DNA from 3 places in the Streptomyces sp. NBC_01450 genome. Region 1 is predicted to be linked to each of the others. Evidence: riboswitches for the same ligand, from Rfam matches in the RefSeq annotation. Region 1 holds a riboswitch; each other region holds the start of a gene.

Region 1 (4,875 bases):
GTCTGACCAGGCCTCGAAGCACCTTGAGGTGGGCCTCGGTGCGCCGCTGCGCGGCCCTGGCGGCGCCCAGCGGCTCCAGGAGCATGCGCATCTCCAGCAGGTCCGCCGCCTCCTGCTCGGTGGGCTCCGCGACGCACGCGCCCGCGTGCCGACGGGTGACGACGAAGCCCTCGGCCTCCAGCGTGCGCAGGGCCTCGCGCACGGGGACCCGCGAGACGCCGTAGCGACGCGCGAGTAGTTCCTCGGTGAGCCGGCTGCCGCGCTCGTAGACACCCGCGACGATGTCATCACGGATCGCCGTGCATACCGAGTGCGCGGGAACGCGCATGACCGGACCTCCGCCTTAATCCCCGCGAAACGCGGTCGATTGACGCTTGTTCACCGACTCTATTGCAGAGAGCCGGAATTTCCGATGGCGGGCCGGAATCCATGGATATTTTTTGGACAGACAGCCGTTCGAAACGACGAAGCCCCGGCTCGGGGGAGCCGGGGCTTCTGAAGTGTTGACGCCGGTCGTCGGACGTTCGGGGTGTACGGGCGTCAGACGTTCACGCCGTGCGCGCGGAGGTAGGCGACCGGGTCCATGTCGGAGCCGTACTCCGCCGTCGTGCGGGCCTCGAAGTGGAGGTGCGGCCCGGTGGTGTTCCCGGTGGAGCCGGAGAGGCCGATCTGCTGGCCCGGGGTGACCGTCTGCCCCACAAAGACGCCGATGGACGACAGATGGCCGTACATCGTGTAGGTGCCGTCGTGCATCTTCAGGACGATCTGGTTGCCGTAGGCGCCGCCCCAGCCGGCCGTGACGACCGTGCCGGAGCCGACCGCGTGGACCGAGGTCCCGGAGGCGGCGTGGAAGTCGACGCCGGTGTGACTGCCGGAGGACCAGAGGCTGCCACCGGTCTTGTAGCCGGTGGAGATGTACGAGCCGGTGATCGGCAGGACGAAGGTGTTGAGACGCTTGCGCTCGGCGGCACGGGCGGCACGCTCCTTGGCCTCGCGCTCCTTCTTCGCCTCCTCGGCGGCCCTCTTCCGCGCGGCTTCCTCGGCCTTCTTGCGCGCGGCGGCCTCGTCGGCGGCGCGCTGCTGGGCGGCGGCCTGCGCGTCGATCTGGGCGGCGACCTTGTCCCCGAGGGTGACGGCCTGGGTCAGTCCGGTCTGCTCGACGGAGGCGTCCGCGGCGAGCGCCGGAGCGGCCAGGGTTCCGATGACACCGGTGGTGGTGAGCGCGGCGACGCCGACGGCGTTCGTGGTGGAGCGCTTCACGCGGCTCGGACGGCGGTGTTTCCCGGGGCCACAGGTGAACGCCATGTAGGGGCTGATCCTTTCCTTCCCTCTCGCCTACCGGGTTAGCTGACGGGTTCGGAGCAGGAAGGTCTCCTACGGACTCCCTCCGGGGAGGGCGTCCGATTCACCCCAGGGACTGCGTGTGGGTCCCCGGCTCCCCTGGCTCGCGCCGTACGGGGACTCGGCGATGACTGTCCGGTGCCGCGGGCGCGGCGCACTGCCTGACGAACAGCCGGACCGACGCTAGACGGGGCGTCTTTCAATCAACAAACGGATCACGGCTTTTGTAGTGCATGCCACAGGGCAGACGGGCAACCTCCCTACCAATACGGACATCTTGGGGATGAGGCCCGGGCGAAAATCCGAGCAAAAAGGGGCCCGGGCGACTCTTCAGTCACCCGGGCCCTACGGAGTCGCGCTCTTCCGCTCCGCGTGCGGCTCCGCTTCCGGCCGACGTCCCGCCGGCCTCTGTTGAGCCTCTACTCCGCCGACACGACGGTCACTTGACCGATTCCGAGGGCCTTGACGGGCTCCTGGATCTGCGCGGCGTCACCGACGAGGACGGTCACCAGACGGTCCACCGGGAACGCGCTCACGGCGGCCGCGGTGGCCTCCACGGTGCCGGTCGCGGCGAGCTGCTGGTACAGCGTCGCCTGGTAGTCGTCCGGCAGGTACTGCTCGACCTGGTCCGCGAGCGTGCCCGCGACGGCCGCCGCGGTCTCGAACTTGAGGGGCGCCACCCCCACCAGGTTCTGCACGGCGATGTCGCGCTCGGCGTCCGTCAGCCCCTCGGCGGCGAGGGTGCGCAGCACCTTCCAGAGGTCGTCGAGCGCCGGGCCGGTGTTCGGGGTGTCCACGGAACCGCTGATGGCGAGCATCGCGATACCGGTTCCGTCCGGAGCGGCCCGCAGGACCTGGCCGAACGCCCGCACACCGTAGGTGTAGCCCTTCTCCTCGCGCAGGACGCGGTCCAGACGCGAGGTGAGGGTGCCGCCGAGGCAGTACGTGCCGAGCACCTGGGCGGGCCACACACGGTCGTGCCGGTCGGCGCCGACGCGGCCGATGAGCAGCTGCGTCTGGACCGCGCCGGGGCGGTCCACGATGATCACGCGGCCGGTGTCGTCGGCGGTGACCGACGGCACGGGGCGCGGCTCGCCGGACGAGCCGGTCCAGTCGCCGAGCGTCTCGGCGAGCAGCTCGTCGAGGTCGACGCCGGTCAGGTCGCCGACGATCACGGTGGTGGCCGTGGCGGGACGCACGTGCTTGTCGTAGAAGGCGCGGACGGCCGCCGAGTCGATCTTCTGGACGGTTTCCTCGGTGCCCTGGCGCGGGCGCGACATGCGCGAGGTCGCCGGGAACAGCTCCTTGGAGAGCTCCTTGGCGGCGCGGCGGGCCGGGTTGGCCGTCTCGTGCGGGATCTCGTCGAGCCGGTTGCGCACCAGTCGCTCGACCTCGCTGTCCGCGAACGCCGGTGCCGCCAGGGCGTCGGCGAGCAGACCGAGCGCCTTGGGCAGGCGCGAGACGGGCACTTCGAGCGACAGCCGTACGCCGGGGTGGTCGGCGTGCGCGTCGAGAGTGGCGCCGCAGCGCTCCAGCTCCGCGGCGAACTCCTCGGCGGAGAGCTTGTCGGTGCCCTCGGAGAAGGCGCGCGCCATGATCGTGGCGACGCCGTCGAGGCCCGCGGGCTCGGCCTCCAGCGGCGCGGCGAGCAGCACCTCGACGGCGACGACCTGCTGGCCGGGGCGGTGGCAGCGCAGCACGGTCAGGCCGTTGTCCAGCGTGCCGCGCTCGGGCGCCGGGAAGGCCCAGGGCTTGGGCCGGCCGGCCTGGGGCTGCGGGTGGAAGTCCATGGTGGCGAGCTCGGTCACTTCGCCGCCTCCTCGTCCTCTTCGGTGGTGTCGGCAGCGATCGGCTCGTACACGAGCACCGCGCGGTTGTCGGGGCGCAGACGGGACTTGGCGACCTCCTTGACCTCCTGGGCCGTGATGTCCAGGACGCGCTGTACGGCCGTCAGGGCGAGCTGGGGGTCGCCGAACAGGACCGCGTACCGGCACAGTTCGTCGGCGCGGCCCGCGACCGTGCCCAGCCGGTCCAGCCACTCGCGCTCCAACTGGGCCTGGGCGCGCTCCATTTCCTCGTCCGTGGGGCCCTCCTCGGCGAACCGGGCGAGCTCCTCGTCGACGGCGGACTCGATCACCGGGACCTCGACGTCACCGGACGTCTTCACGTCCAGCCAGCCCAGGGACGGCGCTCCGGCGAGCCGCAGCAGCCCGAACCCGGCCGCGACGGCGGTGCGGTCACGGCGTACGAGCCGGTTGTAGAGCCGGGACGACTCGCCGCCACCGAGGATGGTGAGCGCCACGTCGGCCGCGTCGGCCGCGCGCGTGCCGTCCTCCGGGAGCCGGTAGGCGGCCATCAGGGCGCGCGCCGGAACCTCCTCCTCGACGACCTCGCGCAGCTGCTCGCCGATGACCTCGGGCAGCGCGCCGTCGCGCGGGGCGGGCTTGCCGTCGTGCCCGGGGATGGAGCCGAAGTACTTCTCGATCCAGGCGAGCGTCTGCTCCGGGTCGATGTCCCCGACCACGGAGAGCACCGCGTTGTTCGGCGCGTAGTAGGTGCGGAAGAAGGCGCGGGCGTCCTCCAGGGTCGCCGCGTCCAGGTCCGCCATCGACCCGATCGGGGTGTGGTGGTACGGGTGGCCCTCGGGGTAGGCGAGCCCGGTCAGCTTCTCGAAAGCGGTGCCGTAGGGCACGTTGTCGTAGCGCTGGCGGCGCTCGTTCTTGACGACGTCCCGCTGGTTCTCCATGGACTCGTCGTCGAGCGCGGCCAGCAGCGAGCCCATGCGGTCGGCCTCCAGCCAGAGCGCGAGCTCCAGCTGGTGGGCGGGCATCGTCTCGAAGTAGTTGGTGCGCTCGAAACTGGTCGTTCCGTTGAGGGAGCCACCCGCGCCCTGCACCAGTTCGAAGTGGCCGTTGCCCTTCACCTGGCCCGAGCCCTGGAACATCAAGTGCTCGAAAAGGTGAGCAAGGCCGGTACGGCCCTTGACCTCGTGCCGTGAGCCGACGTCGTACCAGAGGCACACCGCCGCGACCGGGGTCAGGTGGTCCTCGGAGAGCACCACGCGCAGGCCGTTGGCCAGGCGGTGCTCTGTCGCTGTCAGGCCGCCGGAGCCTGCCTCAGCTGTGGCCGTGTGACCCATGGGCATGTACGTCCCTTCGATCGCGGAAACTGCAGAATTCCTGCCGGTCCTGCCACTGTATGCAAGCGCGCCGACAGGTGGCGAAGTTCCCGCACCTCGTACGCCGAGAGCGAGAATTCCTGAGGTGGGAGGCCGGACTTCCGTTCGCCGTGAGCGATCGGAACCGGGCTCCGGGAAGCCCCTATGGACGGGTCGCGGTCGGCGTTGTCAGTGCGGCGGTCCACAATGGTGCGCGTCAGAACCCGTTCATGCCCCGGCAGAGACTGTGAAGGAGCCGCAGCAGCGATGGCCCGCCGCAGCACGAAGACCCCGCCGCCCGACGACTCGTACGAGGAGAAGATCCTCGACATCGACGTCGTGGACGAGATGCAGGGCTCCTTCCTCGAATACGCGTA
Region 2 (4,875 bases), 1.4 Mb from region 1:
GGACGAGGCCGGTGATGACCCGGGCCGCGGTCAGCGTCGCGACGAAGATGAGGACGACGGTCAGGACCTTGTTGACGTTGCGTCCGACCGGAGCCGTCAGCGGAAGCACCGCGCCCGCCGCCGAGACACCGGCGGCGATCGCGCCCCAGGGGACGAGTGTGCGCAGCGCGTCGACGATGAAGTCGTCACCGCTCCACCGGGTGCGCGAGGCGTGCTTGCCGAGCCAGCGCAGCAGGATGCGCAGCAGGAACGCCGCCAGCAGACCCGCCACCACGGGAATCCCGGCCATCATCAGGTCGTCCAGTGTGAGGGAGTGTTTCACCGGCCGCCTCCCGTGCGGCGGAGGGGAAGGCCCGCGGGCCGGATGTGCTGTGTCGTCACTTGCCACCTGCTCGAATCCGGGAATGCACGATCACGCCCGGACGTGTGTTCGTCGTCCGGGGTGAGGCCTCATCCTGCCGTACTCACAGGTACGTCCGTTACCGGGCCCGCACGATTCAGGCACACCTGTCGACCCGTCACCAGGGTCTCGGCCGAGGCCGATCCGGTCGCGCCGAGGAGCCGCGACACCGCACAGGCCGTCGCTCCCTACTGCGCCGTGAACGAGCCGTGCCGCCCGGCTCCCGAGGCGAAGCGAGCGGCGCCCTCCATGCCCTCGGCCAACACGTCCATGCCGTAACGGAGTTCGACGCGCATCGCCGCCTCTTCGACCAGCCCCTCCTGGTCGAGGACCGACGCGCGGTCGCTGCGCAGGCAGGACTGGGGGAAATCGGCGATCGCCGCGGCGAGTTCCTCGGCCTCGGCACGGGCGCGGCCGGTCGGGACCAGCCGGTTGGCGAGGCCCATCTCGTACGCCTCGGTCGCCGGCACCGCGCGGCCGGTGAGGATCAGGTCCATCGCGCGACCGGTGCCGATGAGGCGGGGGAGCCGAACGGTGCCGCCGTCGATGAGCGGGACGCCCCAGCGGCGGCAGAAGACGCCGAAGACGGCGTCCTCCTCGGCGACCCGCAGATCGCACCAGAGCGCCAGTTCCAGGCCGCCCGCGACGGCGTGCCCCGCGACCGCCGCGATGACGGGCTTGGACAGCCGCAGCCGGGTGGGACCCATCGGCCCGTCACCGTCCCGCTCGACCCGGTTGCCGTACTCGGTGCCGATCGCCTTGAGGTCCGCGCCGGCGCAGAACGTGCCGCCCTCGCCCCAGAGCACCGCCACCCGGGCCGTCTCGTCCGCCTCGAACTCCCGGAAGGCGTCGGCGAGTTCGGTGGCGGTCGGCCCGTCCACGGCGTTGCGGGCGGCGGGACGGGAGAGGACGACCGTGGTGACGTAACCCTGACGTTCGATCCGGACCGACATCGTGCTGTCCCCTTCTCCCGACCGTGTACGCCTTCTCGTGACCGGCGTACGGCGAGGCTACTCCGGGGTGTCGCGGCCTTCGGCGATGCGGGTGGCGGAGCCCGCACCGCGTCACGCCGGGCGCAGCGCGCTGTGGATCGCTTTCTGTCCGGCGAAGAAGATCGACTCTTCGCGTATCGAGGCACCCGGGCTGGGGGCGTGGATCATCATGCCGTTGCCGGTGTAGAAGCCGACGTGGCTGACGTTGTCGTGGAAGAAGATCAGGTCGCCGAACTGGATGTCGGTCAGGGGAATCGCCGTGCCGGCGGTCGCCTGCCCGTGCACGGTGCGCGGGAGCGAGACCCCGGCGGCCCTCCAGGCGGCCTGGGTGAGGCTGGAGGAGTCGTACGAGTCCGGTCCGGTCGCGCCCCAGACACACGGCTTGCCGATCTGCGCGCGAGCGAAGGCGAGGGCCTTGGCGGCCTTTCCGCCATACCCCGACTCCGAGGCGCCGACCATGCCGACGGGGCCGGCCATGTCGACCGCGCCGATGGAAGCACCGGTGCTTACGGCCATGCCCGCGCCCAGGGGTACGCCTGTGCCGAGGGACATGTCCGCGGCCAAGGGCATCCCCGTGCCGAGGGGCATCCCTGTGCCGGGGGGCATGCCTGCGGCGATGGACATGTCTGCGCCGGGAGGCATGCCTGCGGCGAAGGGCATGTCCGTGCCGGGAGGCATGCTTGCGGCCATGGGTATACCCGCGGTCAGGGGTACGCCTGCGCCGGGGGACATCTCTCGGACGGGAGGCATCTCCGCCCCCATGGGCATCCCTGCGGCGAGGGGCATGCCTGCGCCGATGGACGTGTCCGGGCGGGGAGGCATGCCCGCGGTCAGGGGCGTGTTCGCGCCGGGGGACATCGTCCGGACGGGAGGCATGCCCGCCCCCATGGACATGTCGGTGGCCAGGGGTGTGCCCGCGCCGATGGACATGTCCGGGCCGAGTGAGGCCGGCTGCTGATGCCGCCACTCCTCGGCGGCCTGGTCCTGCGGGGCGGGCCAGGCCACCTCGGCCGGACGCGACTCGATCGCCGCGGGCCCCGGGTTCCACTGTGCGGCGTGCTTGGACACCACCTCACGGGCCAGCGCCAGTTTCCGCTGGATCTTCTCCTTGGACGTCTTCAACGAGGACTGCCCGGGCCCGGCGGGCAACGCGGGCAGCAGGGCCGCGGCGGCCTGCTGCACAGGCTGTGGCGCGGGCGGCAGCGCGGCGACGGCTCTGGCCGTCAACTCGGCCACGGGACCGGCGGCCGCCTCGGCGGCAGGTCCGGCGGTCAGCTCCAGGACGGGGCGGGCGGTCAACTCCCGCCCACCGTTGGTGACCCCGTCCTCCGGACGCCTCGCCGGGCTCGCGGGCCGCGCGGCCGGGGGGGCCGGCATCCGGTCGGCCGGCAGCCTGGCCGGCGCGGACGGACCCAGCCGTGTGCGCGCCGCGTCGAACCAGGTCTTGGTGATGTCGTCGAGGGCGGGGTCGCTGCGCCTACGCGCGGTTTCCGGCGCCGGGTTGCCGCGGCCTCGGCTCCCCGTGGTCATCGCGCGGGTCCCGTTGACGAACCCGACGGCGTTCTCGGCCTGGTCGTAGAGGGAGCTGATGCGCTGCTGCACCTCTTCGCGACTCGGACCGTCCGCGCCGTCGAGGGCCGCCGCGCGTGCGGAGTCGGGCATGCCAGGGAGGCTGGTGCCTCCAGGGCGCGGCGTTCGTTCCGGCGCCATGGGAGCCGTACTCCTTCCGTACTCCGCCTACCGAGTCGGCTGTCGGGTTCGGGCGCAAGATTCCGGAAGGCCAGCCCTACGGCCCTTGCCCGGTCGGGCGGTTGGGCCGATTCACCCCAAGGTCGGTTGGGTCCCCGGTTCCGGTTGCCACGGGGGCACCGGATTCGGCGGAGGTCGCGCGACCCGGCGAGGTTCGCCGGAGGGAGTCGTGCGTCCTGCCGCCAACTTAGCCAATTTGTGTGCCTGGTGTGAAGATTGCAGCTCGAACTGTCCGATATGTAATTGTGACCTTCGTCTACGTGTCCCCGGCGCGACCAGGATGTCGTACCACCGCCGTTCGCCCCATGGTCGCCGCGAGCGTGCCCAACCGGCGCCAGTCCAAGGGGGGTTGGGCCTCGGGCACACCAGGCCGCTCCTTGGGGACGCGGACGCGCAGGGCGCCGGGTTCGACACGGCAGTGAACCGGTACCGGCAGAACCAGGGCCTCACCGTCGATGCCGGCCTCGATCTCCGCGCGGTCGGCGTCGATGACCACCTCACGGGTGGTCAGGACCGCGAGCCCGTCCGGCGCGGGGTCCAGTACGAGCGCGGCGGCCTCGGCCGCGCTGTCCACCGTGACGCCGAGGACGCCCAGGAGCCCGGAGTCGAGCCGTTCGCGGCGGCCGAGGCCCGCCGGATCGTTGGTGCGGTACGGGTTGTTGCTCACCAGTACGGCCTGCGGGGCCTCGAGCGTCGTGTCGGCGGCGCGGGCGGTCAGTCGCGGCCCGCGCTGACGGGTGAGCAGGTCGGGCAGGAGGTCCAGGATGGTGCCGATCTTGTCGTCGCGGTACGCGGGGCTCTGGACGACCGCCGCGTACGCGCCGAAGGAGGCGTTGTTGACGAACGGATGCCCGCCGGCGAACCCCAGGTCCACGCGGAGTTCCACGCCGTCGGTGAGAGCGTCCAGGCAGGTCGCCGGGTCGTCGCGGTCGAGGCCGAGATCCATCGCGAAGTGATTACGGGTGCCGGCGGAGACCACCAGGAACGGCAGACCGTGCTCGGCGGCGACGGCCGCGACCAGCGCCTGGGTCCCGTCACCCCCGGCGACGCCCAGCAGGTCCGCGCCGTCCGCGACGGCGGCCCGGGCCAGCGCGGTGACGTCCTGGTGCTTCTCGGGGTCGAGGAGCACGACCCGCGCGCCGAGCCGCTCCGCCTTCTCCCGCAGTCCGAACTTCGCCACCTTGCCGCCGCCGGAGTGCGGGTTCATGAGGAGGAAGGGGCGCCGCGGTGGCGGTGCCCTGCGTTCCTTCGGGCGCGGGGCGCGTGTCCGGTCGCTCCGCAGGGCGTACCGGCCGCTCCAGACGGCCATGGCCCACAGCGCCAGGGACACGGGAACGGCCCAGAGCAGCCCGGCCACGGCGAACAGGGTGAGCACGGCGCAGGGCGCGACCGCCGCCAGCACGGCCGCCACCCAGCGGAGCGGGCCGCGCCGGGTCAGCGCCCACCACAGCGCCGCCGCCGTGACCGCCACGCCGAGGAGCGCGGCAAAGAGCAGCAGTACGCCGTCCACGCCTCCGTAACCGAGCGGCAGCAGCACCGCCAGCGCCGCCGCGAGCAGCGCGGCCCTGGCCGCCCACCGTTTCCCGTGGCCGACCTGTCCGCTCGCGTCCACACCCATCGCTCCTCCACGGACGTCATAGAAGTCCGGCCCTGGTGGCGGCGGCCACACGGTGACGAGGGCCCGCGAACGGCGGCACCGTCCGGGGAGGGGGCCTGATTCGACGGGCCGTCGCT
Region 3 (4,875 bases), 2.8 Mb from region 1:
AGTTCGAGGCCGATCTGGCCTTCCGGGGCGCGGAGTTGCTGCGTCCTTCTTTCAAGCGCGAGAAGAAGCGCAGGGGCGAGAGCCTCCTGAAGTCGGTGCGACAGCTGATCGAGTCGGTCAACGACACCCTCAAAGGCCAGCTCGACCTGGAACGGCACGGTGGACGGACCTTCGAAGGTGTCGCCGTCCGCGTCGCCCAACGCATCCTCGCGATGGCCGCCGCGATCTGGCACAACCACAAGACCGGCCAGCCCGTCATACGATCCTTGATCGCTTATGACCACTGACCACATCGGAATGACTCGTCTAGGGCCGCGGCAGGCGATGTTTGCCCGTCAAGGAGCGGCGTCCGGTGCGTGCTCTGGGGGTCCCCCCGGCCGGAGGCTGGGGGAGTGCCGGCCGGAAGGCCCCGTCGACGGACCGGACGTACTTGGGCTTTCGGCCGGTGCGGCGAGAGGGCGTGCCGGGCGTCGCGACGGGGCGAACGTTGCCTGCCGCGGCACTAGGGCCTGTCCGGCGGCCTCAGGCCGACGCCTCCGTCAGCCTGGCCACTTCCGCGTCCGTCAGGGTCAGGTCCGCGACCGCCAGCAGGGCCGGCAGCTGGTCGACCGTCCGTGCGGAGGCGATGGGCGCCGCGACCGTCGGCCGGGCGGAGAGCCAGGCGAGGGCGACCGTGGCGACCTCGGCGTCATGGGCCTGGGCGACCTCGTCGAGGGCGGTCAGGACGCGGATGCCGCGCTCGGTGTCGAGGTGCTTGCCCGCGCCCTCGGCCCGCGCGGAGTCGACCGTCGTACCCGGGCGGTACTTGCCGGTGAGGAAGCCGGACGCGAGCGCGAAGTACGGGACGGCGGCCAGGCCGGTCCGGGAGGCGACCTCCTGGAGCGGGCCCTCGTAGGTGTCGCGCGAGACGAGGTTGTAGTGGGGCTGGAGGGCGACGTAACGCGCGAGTCCCTCGCGGTCGGAGAACTCCACGGACTCCGCGAGCCGCTCGGCGGAGATGTTGGAGGCGGCGATCTCCCGGACCTTGCCGGCCCGGACCAGTTCGTCCAGCGCGCCGATGATCTCCTCGACGGGAACCGAGAGGTCGTCGAAGTGGGTGTAGTAGAGGTCGATGTAGTCCGTGCCGAGGCGGCGCAGCGAGGCGTCGGCGGCGGCCTTGATGTTCGCCGCGGACAGGCCCTTGTACTCGGGGTGGGTACTGACCTTGGTGGCCAGGACGACCTCGGAGCGGTTGCCACGCGCGGCGAACCACTTGCCGATGATCGTCTCCGACTCACCGCCCTTGTGGCCGGGGACCCAGGCGGAGTAGCCGTCGGCGGTGTCGACGAAGTTGCCGCCGCCGGCCGTGTACGCGTCGAGCACGGCGAAGGACTGCGCCTCGTCGGCGGTCCAGCCGAAGACGTTGCCGCCGAGGGAGAGCGGGAAGACCTCGAGGTCGGAGGAGCCGAGCTTGCGGAGAGAAGTCATGCCCTAATTCAACAGCCGTACCGGATGGCTGTATTCCGCATGTAGCTCCCCCGGCCCCCGGGGATGATCAGGGATTCAGGCCCTTGCTGTTCAGCCACGCCATCGGGTCGATCGCGCTGCCGCCGCCCGGGTGGACCTCCAGGTGCAGATGCGGCCCGGTCACGTTGCCGGTCGCGCCCACGCGTCCGATGACGTCGCCGGTGGCCACCTTCTGCCCCACGCTGACACTGATGGACGACTGGTGGCAGAACCACAGCTCCGTGCCGTCCTCGAGGGTGAGGATCGTGCGGTAGCCGTACGAGCCGGCCCAGCCCGCCTCCGTGATCGTGCCGCTGTGGATGGCCTTGATCAGCGTGCCGGTGGGGGCCGCGAAGTCGAGGCCGGTGTGGTACCCGGAGGACCACATGGAACCGGCGTCACCGAAGCGGGAGGTCAGGGTGTACGAGGAGGTGGGCAGCGAGTAGCTCTTGGCGAGTTCGGCCAGGCGCGCGGCCTCGGCCTTCTGCTTGGCGTCCTCGTCCGCCTTCTTCTTCGCGGCGGCGACCTTGGCCTCGGCGTCGTCCTTCTGCTGGGCGGCCAGTGCGACCGCCTTCTTCGCCGCGGCGGACTCGGCGGCGGCCTGGGCCGCCTTGTCGACCTGGTCCTGCTGCAACTCGGCCTGCAGGATGATGCGGGCGCGCAGTGCCTCGCCCGCGTCCTTGTTGCCCTGCGCGGCGTCGGCGCTGGTCACACCGGCGCTGGTGAGCGGGGTGGTGGAGCCCTTCGGCGTGCTGGAACCGCCGTCGGATATCAGCGCCTTGGCGGATTGGGTGACCGAGGAGAGGTCGGGCAGCGAGATGGACACCGGCGGCTTGCCGGGCGCCGCGGTGGCCATGCCGCCCGCGCCGACGGCGGCGATGACACCGACGCCCAGGACCGTGGAGCTGCGGGCGAGTCCCCCGCCACGCTGCTTGGAGACGCGGTGCCGGCCGCGGATGGGTCGGATGGAATCCTCGGTGGGGTTCCACTCCTCCCAGGGGCCCTCGTCCTTGCCTTTGGCGTAGCCAAAAGTCTGGGTGTCGTTCGGCGCGAACGAAGTGGGCTGGGCGGTCGGGTTGGACGCCACGTGGGCGTGCTCCTTTCCTTCCTTCTCGCCTACCGGGTTAGCTGACGGGTTCGGAGCAGGAAGGTCTCCTACGCGCGTCAACCCACGGTGTCTCCACCGTGAAAGACGCTCGATTCACCCCAAGTTGGTGGTTCCCCGGTTCCCTTGCGGGATTCGGCGCGTGCGCACGGAGCCGACTCTTGTGACGGCTGGGACGACCGCGCTGCGTTATCGAACGTTAATAGACGCGGGTACCGGATTCCAAGCTGTTCGTACTGATCGTTAACCACTTTTGGCCAGGACTTACCGACCATGAGCGGCGGAAATCGGGCGAGTTGACCAGAGCTCCCTACTCGGCCGTTACCTGACGGTGCGTCAGTCGTTATGCGGAGGGACATCGGCCGGTCACCCCTCGTGACAACGATCAAGAGGGCCCTCCAGCTGCTACGGGCGTCGCACGGCGAGCAGCGCCATGTCGTCCGTCAGGGCGCCGCCCGTGTGCCGCCGGGCCTCCTCGGCGAGCGTGACCAGCAGGGCGTCGGGGCCCGGGAAGGTCCGTCCGGCCAGGCGGGCGGCCGGATCGTAGAAACGTCCCTGCGCGTCGCGGGCCTCGGACAGTCCGTCCGTATGGAAGAGGAGCGTGGCCCCGTGCGGGAACTCCGTCTCCTCCGCACGGTCCGGCCAGGTGCCCAACTCGCCCATGCCGAGCGGCAGTGCGGGGTTCGCGGCGGCGAGCGTGACCAGCGTTCCGTCCGCGTGCAGGAGCAGCGGCGGCGGGTGGCCGCGGTTGACGATCCGTACGAGGCCGCCCTCCCGCGAGATCTCCGCGAGGACGGCGGTGGTGAACCCCTCGAAGGCGTCGAGGCCCCCGCGCCGGGTGCCCTCGCGGGCCAGCGCCCGCTCCAGCCGCTGCGCGACCGCTTCCGGCGTGGCCTCCTGCTCGGCCGCCTCCCGGAACGCCCCGATGACCACCGCGACGGCGGACACCGCCTCCATGCCCTTCCCGCGCACGTCGCCCACCACCAGCCGTACACCGTGCGGGGAGTCCTGCACGGCATACAGGTCGCCGCCGATGAACGCGCCCGCCTGCGCCGCCTCGTAGCGCGCCGCGACCTCGAGGCCGCCGATCCGCTCGTCGGGCTTCGGCAGGACGGCACGCTGGGCCGCCTCGGCGATCTGGTGGGCCGAGGCGAGCCGTTCGTCGGTGCGGCGGACGAGGATGTTGATGAGCACGGCCAGCACACCGACGGTCGCCACGGTGGCGACCTCCGTGATCGCGTCCACCTTGAACACGATGCCGAGCCGGACGTGGATCGTGAGCACCGAGACGAGCGCGGCGAGGCCGGTGAGCACGGTGCCGCGCAGCGAGAACAGCGGGGCGGCCACGAGCGGCGCGGCCGTGAAGAGGGGGCCCGCGGTGAAGAGGGGGCCCGCGGCGAAGGCCATCGGGGTGAAGTAGTCGTAGAACGCGCCGACCAGGATGAGCAGCGCGGGCAGCACCCGGACGAGGCTGCGCGCGTACGAGATGCGGCGCCGGTCCGCCTCGGCCGGGTCGGGCAGCGGCTCGTCCCCCAGCCCCGGATCGGGCACGGGGTCCTCGGGCAACCGCCCACCGGACCTGTCGTACGGCTCGTCGCATGGCTCTCCGGCCCGCTGCGCACCTCCTTGCTGCTGCCCCACCCGTCCAGGTTTCCCGGAGCGGGGGCGGGGGGCGAGCGGTGAGGGCCGACCGGGGGATGCGTCGGTCCGGGATGCCTCGGCCCGGGATGCGTCAGTCCGGGCCCGGCCACCTGACGCCGCCCGCTCCGCCCCGCCCGTGGTGGTGCCCGGCCGGGGCGACGACGGTCCCGCCGTCCGGCACGAGGTCATGACCCCCGTGGCAGGCCCCGAGGAACAGCGCGCACACGGCGAGCAGCAGCGCGAGCGCCGACGCGCGCCGCTCCAGCCACCGAAGACAACTCATAGTGAGGAGAAGACTACCGACAGTCGCGTCGGCAGGGAAAACCCGGGCAGGACGGTGAACGGGAAAACCGGGCCGGTGAACGGGAAAAAACCAAGGGCCGGAACTCGTTTCCGAGTTCCGGCCCTTGGCCTTCAGTAGCGGGGACAGGATTTGAACCTGCGACCTCTGGGTTATGAGCCCAGCGAGCTACCGAGCTGCTCCACCCCGCGTCGTTGAAATTAGTGTACGCCATCCGCGGGGCCCGATTCACCAGGGTTTTCGCGGACGACCGCGAGACTCCTGCCCGGCCGCAAGAAGAGGCCGCTCCTACCCGGCCGCAAGAAGGTGACGGTTCGGCGCCACGGCCCGCTCCTCGAACTCC

Evidence for each region. A riboswitch is a leader RNA that binds a small molecule or an ion and turns the genes downstream of it on or off. The one in region 1 is predicted to bind cyclic di-AMP.
Region 2: it holds a riboswitch for cyclic di-AMP, as region 1 does, so the genes downstream of both, OG568_RS09225 (C40 family peptidase) here and OG568_RS14960 (M23 family metallopeptidase) in region 1, are expected to answer to the same signal.
Region 3: it holds a riboswitch for cyclic di-AMP, as region 1 does, so the genes downstream of both, OG568_RS27530 (M23 family metallopeptidase) here and OG568_RS14960 (M23 family metallopeptidase) in region 1, are expected to answer to the same signal.

Annotation. Positions count from the first base shown of each region.
Region 1 is NZ_CP109480.1:3,360,381-3,365,255, forward strand. Features, by position in the region: gene OG568_RS14955 (GntR family transcriptional regulator) at 1-328, opposite strand, end outside; gene OG568_RS14960 (M23 family metallopeptidase) at 541-1,305, opposite strand; cyclic di-AMP (ydaO/yuaA leader) riboswitch at 1,318-1,478, opposite strand; gene OG568_RS14965 (M16 family metallopeptidase) at 1,761-3,149, opposite strand; gene OG568_RS14970 (M16 family metallopeptidase) at 3,146-4,486, opposite strand; gene OG568_RS14975 (DNA gyrase/topoisomerase IV subunit A) at 4,766-4,875, shown strand, end outside.
Region 2 is NZ_CP109480.1:2,000,862-2,005,736, reverse strand. Features, by position in the region: gene OG568_RS09235 (mechanosensitive ion channel family protein) at 1-322, opposite strand, end outside; gene OG568_RS09230 (crotonase/enoyl-CoA hydratase family protein) at 589-1,353, opposite strand; gene OG568_RS09225 (C40 family peptidase) at 1,465-3,054, opposite strand; cyclic di-AMP (ydaO/yuaA leader) riboswitch at 3,111-3,282, opposite strand; gene OG568_RS09220 (diacylglycerol/lipid kinase family protein) at 3,398-4,759, opposite strand.
Region 3 is NZ_CP109480.1:6,158,727-6,163,601, reverse strand. Features, by position in the region: gene OG568_RS27540 (IS982 family transposase) at 1-287, shown strand, start outside; gene OG568_RS27535 (aldo/keto reductase) at 523-1,467, opposite strand; gene OG568_RS27530 (M23 family metallopeptidase) at 1,535-2,572, opposite strand; cyclic di-AMP (ydaO/yuaA leader) riboswitch at 2,584-2,741, opposite strand; gene OG568_RS27525 (PP2C family protein-serine/threonine phosphatase) at 2,996-4,156, opposite strand; gene OG568_RS27520 (hypothetical protein) at 4,323-4,514, opposite strand; tRNA gene OG568_RS27515 (tRNA-Met) at 4,650-4,723, opposite strand; gene OG568_RS27510 (dihydrofolate reductase family protein) at 4,821-4,875, opposite strand, start outside.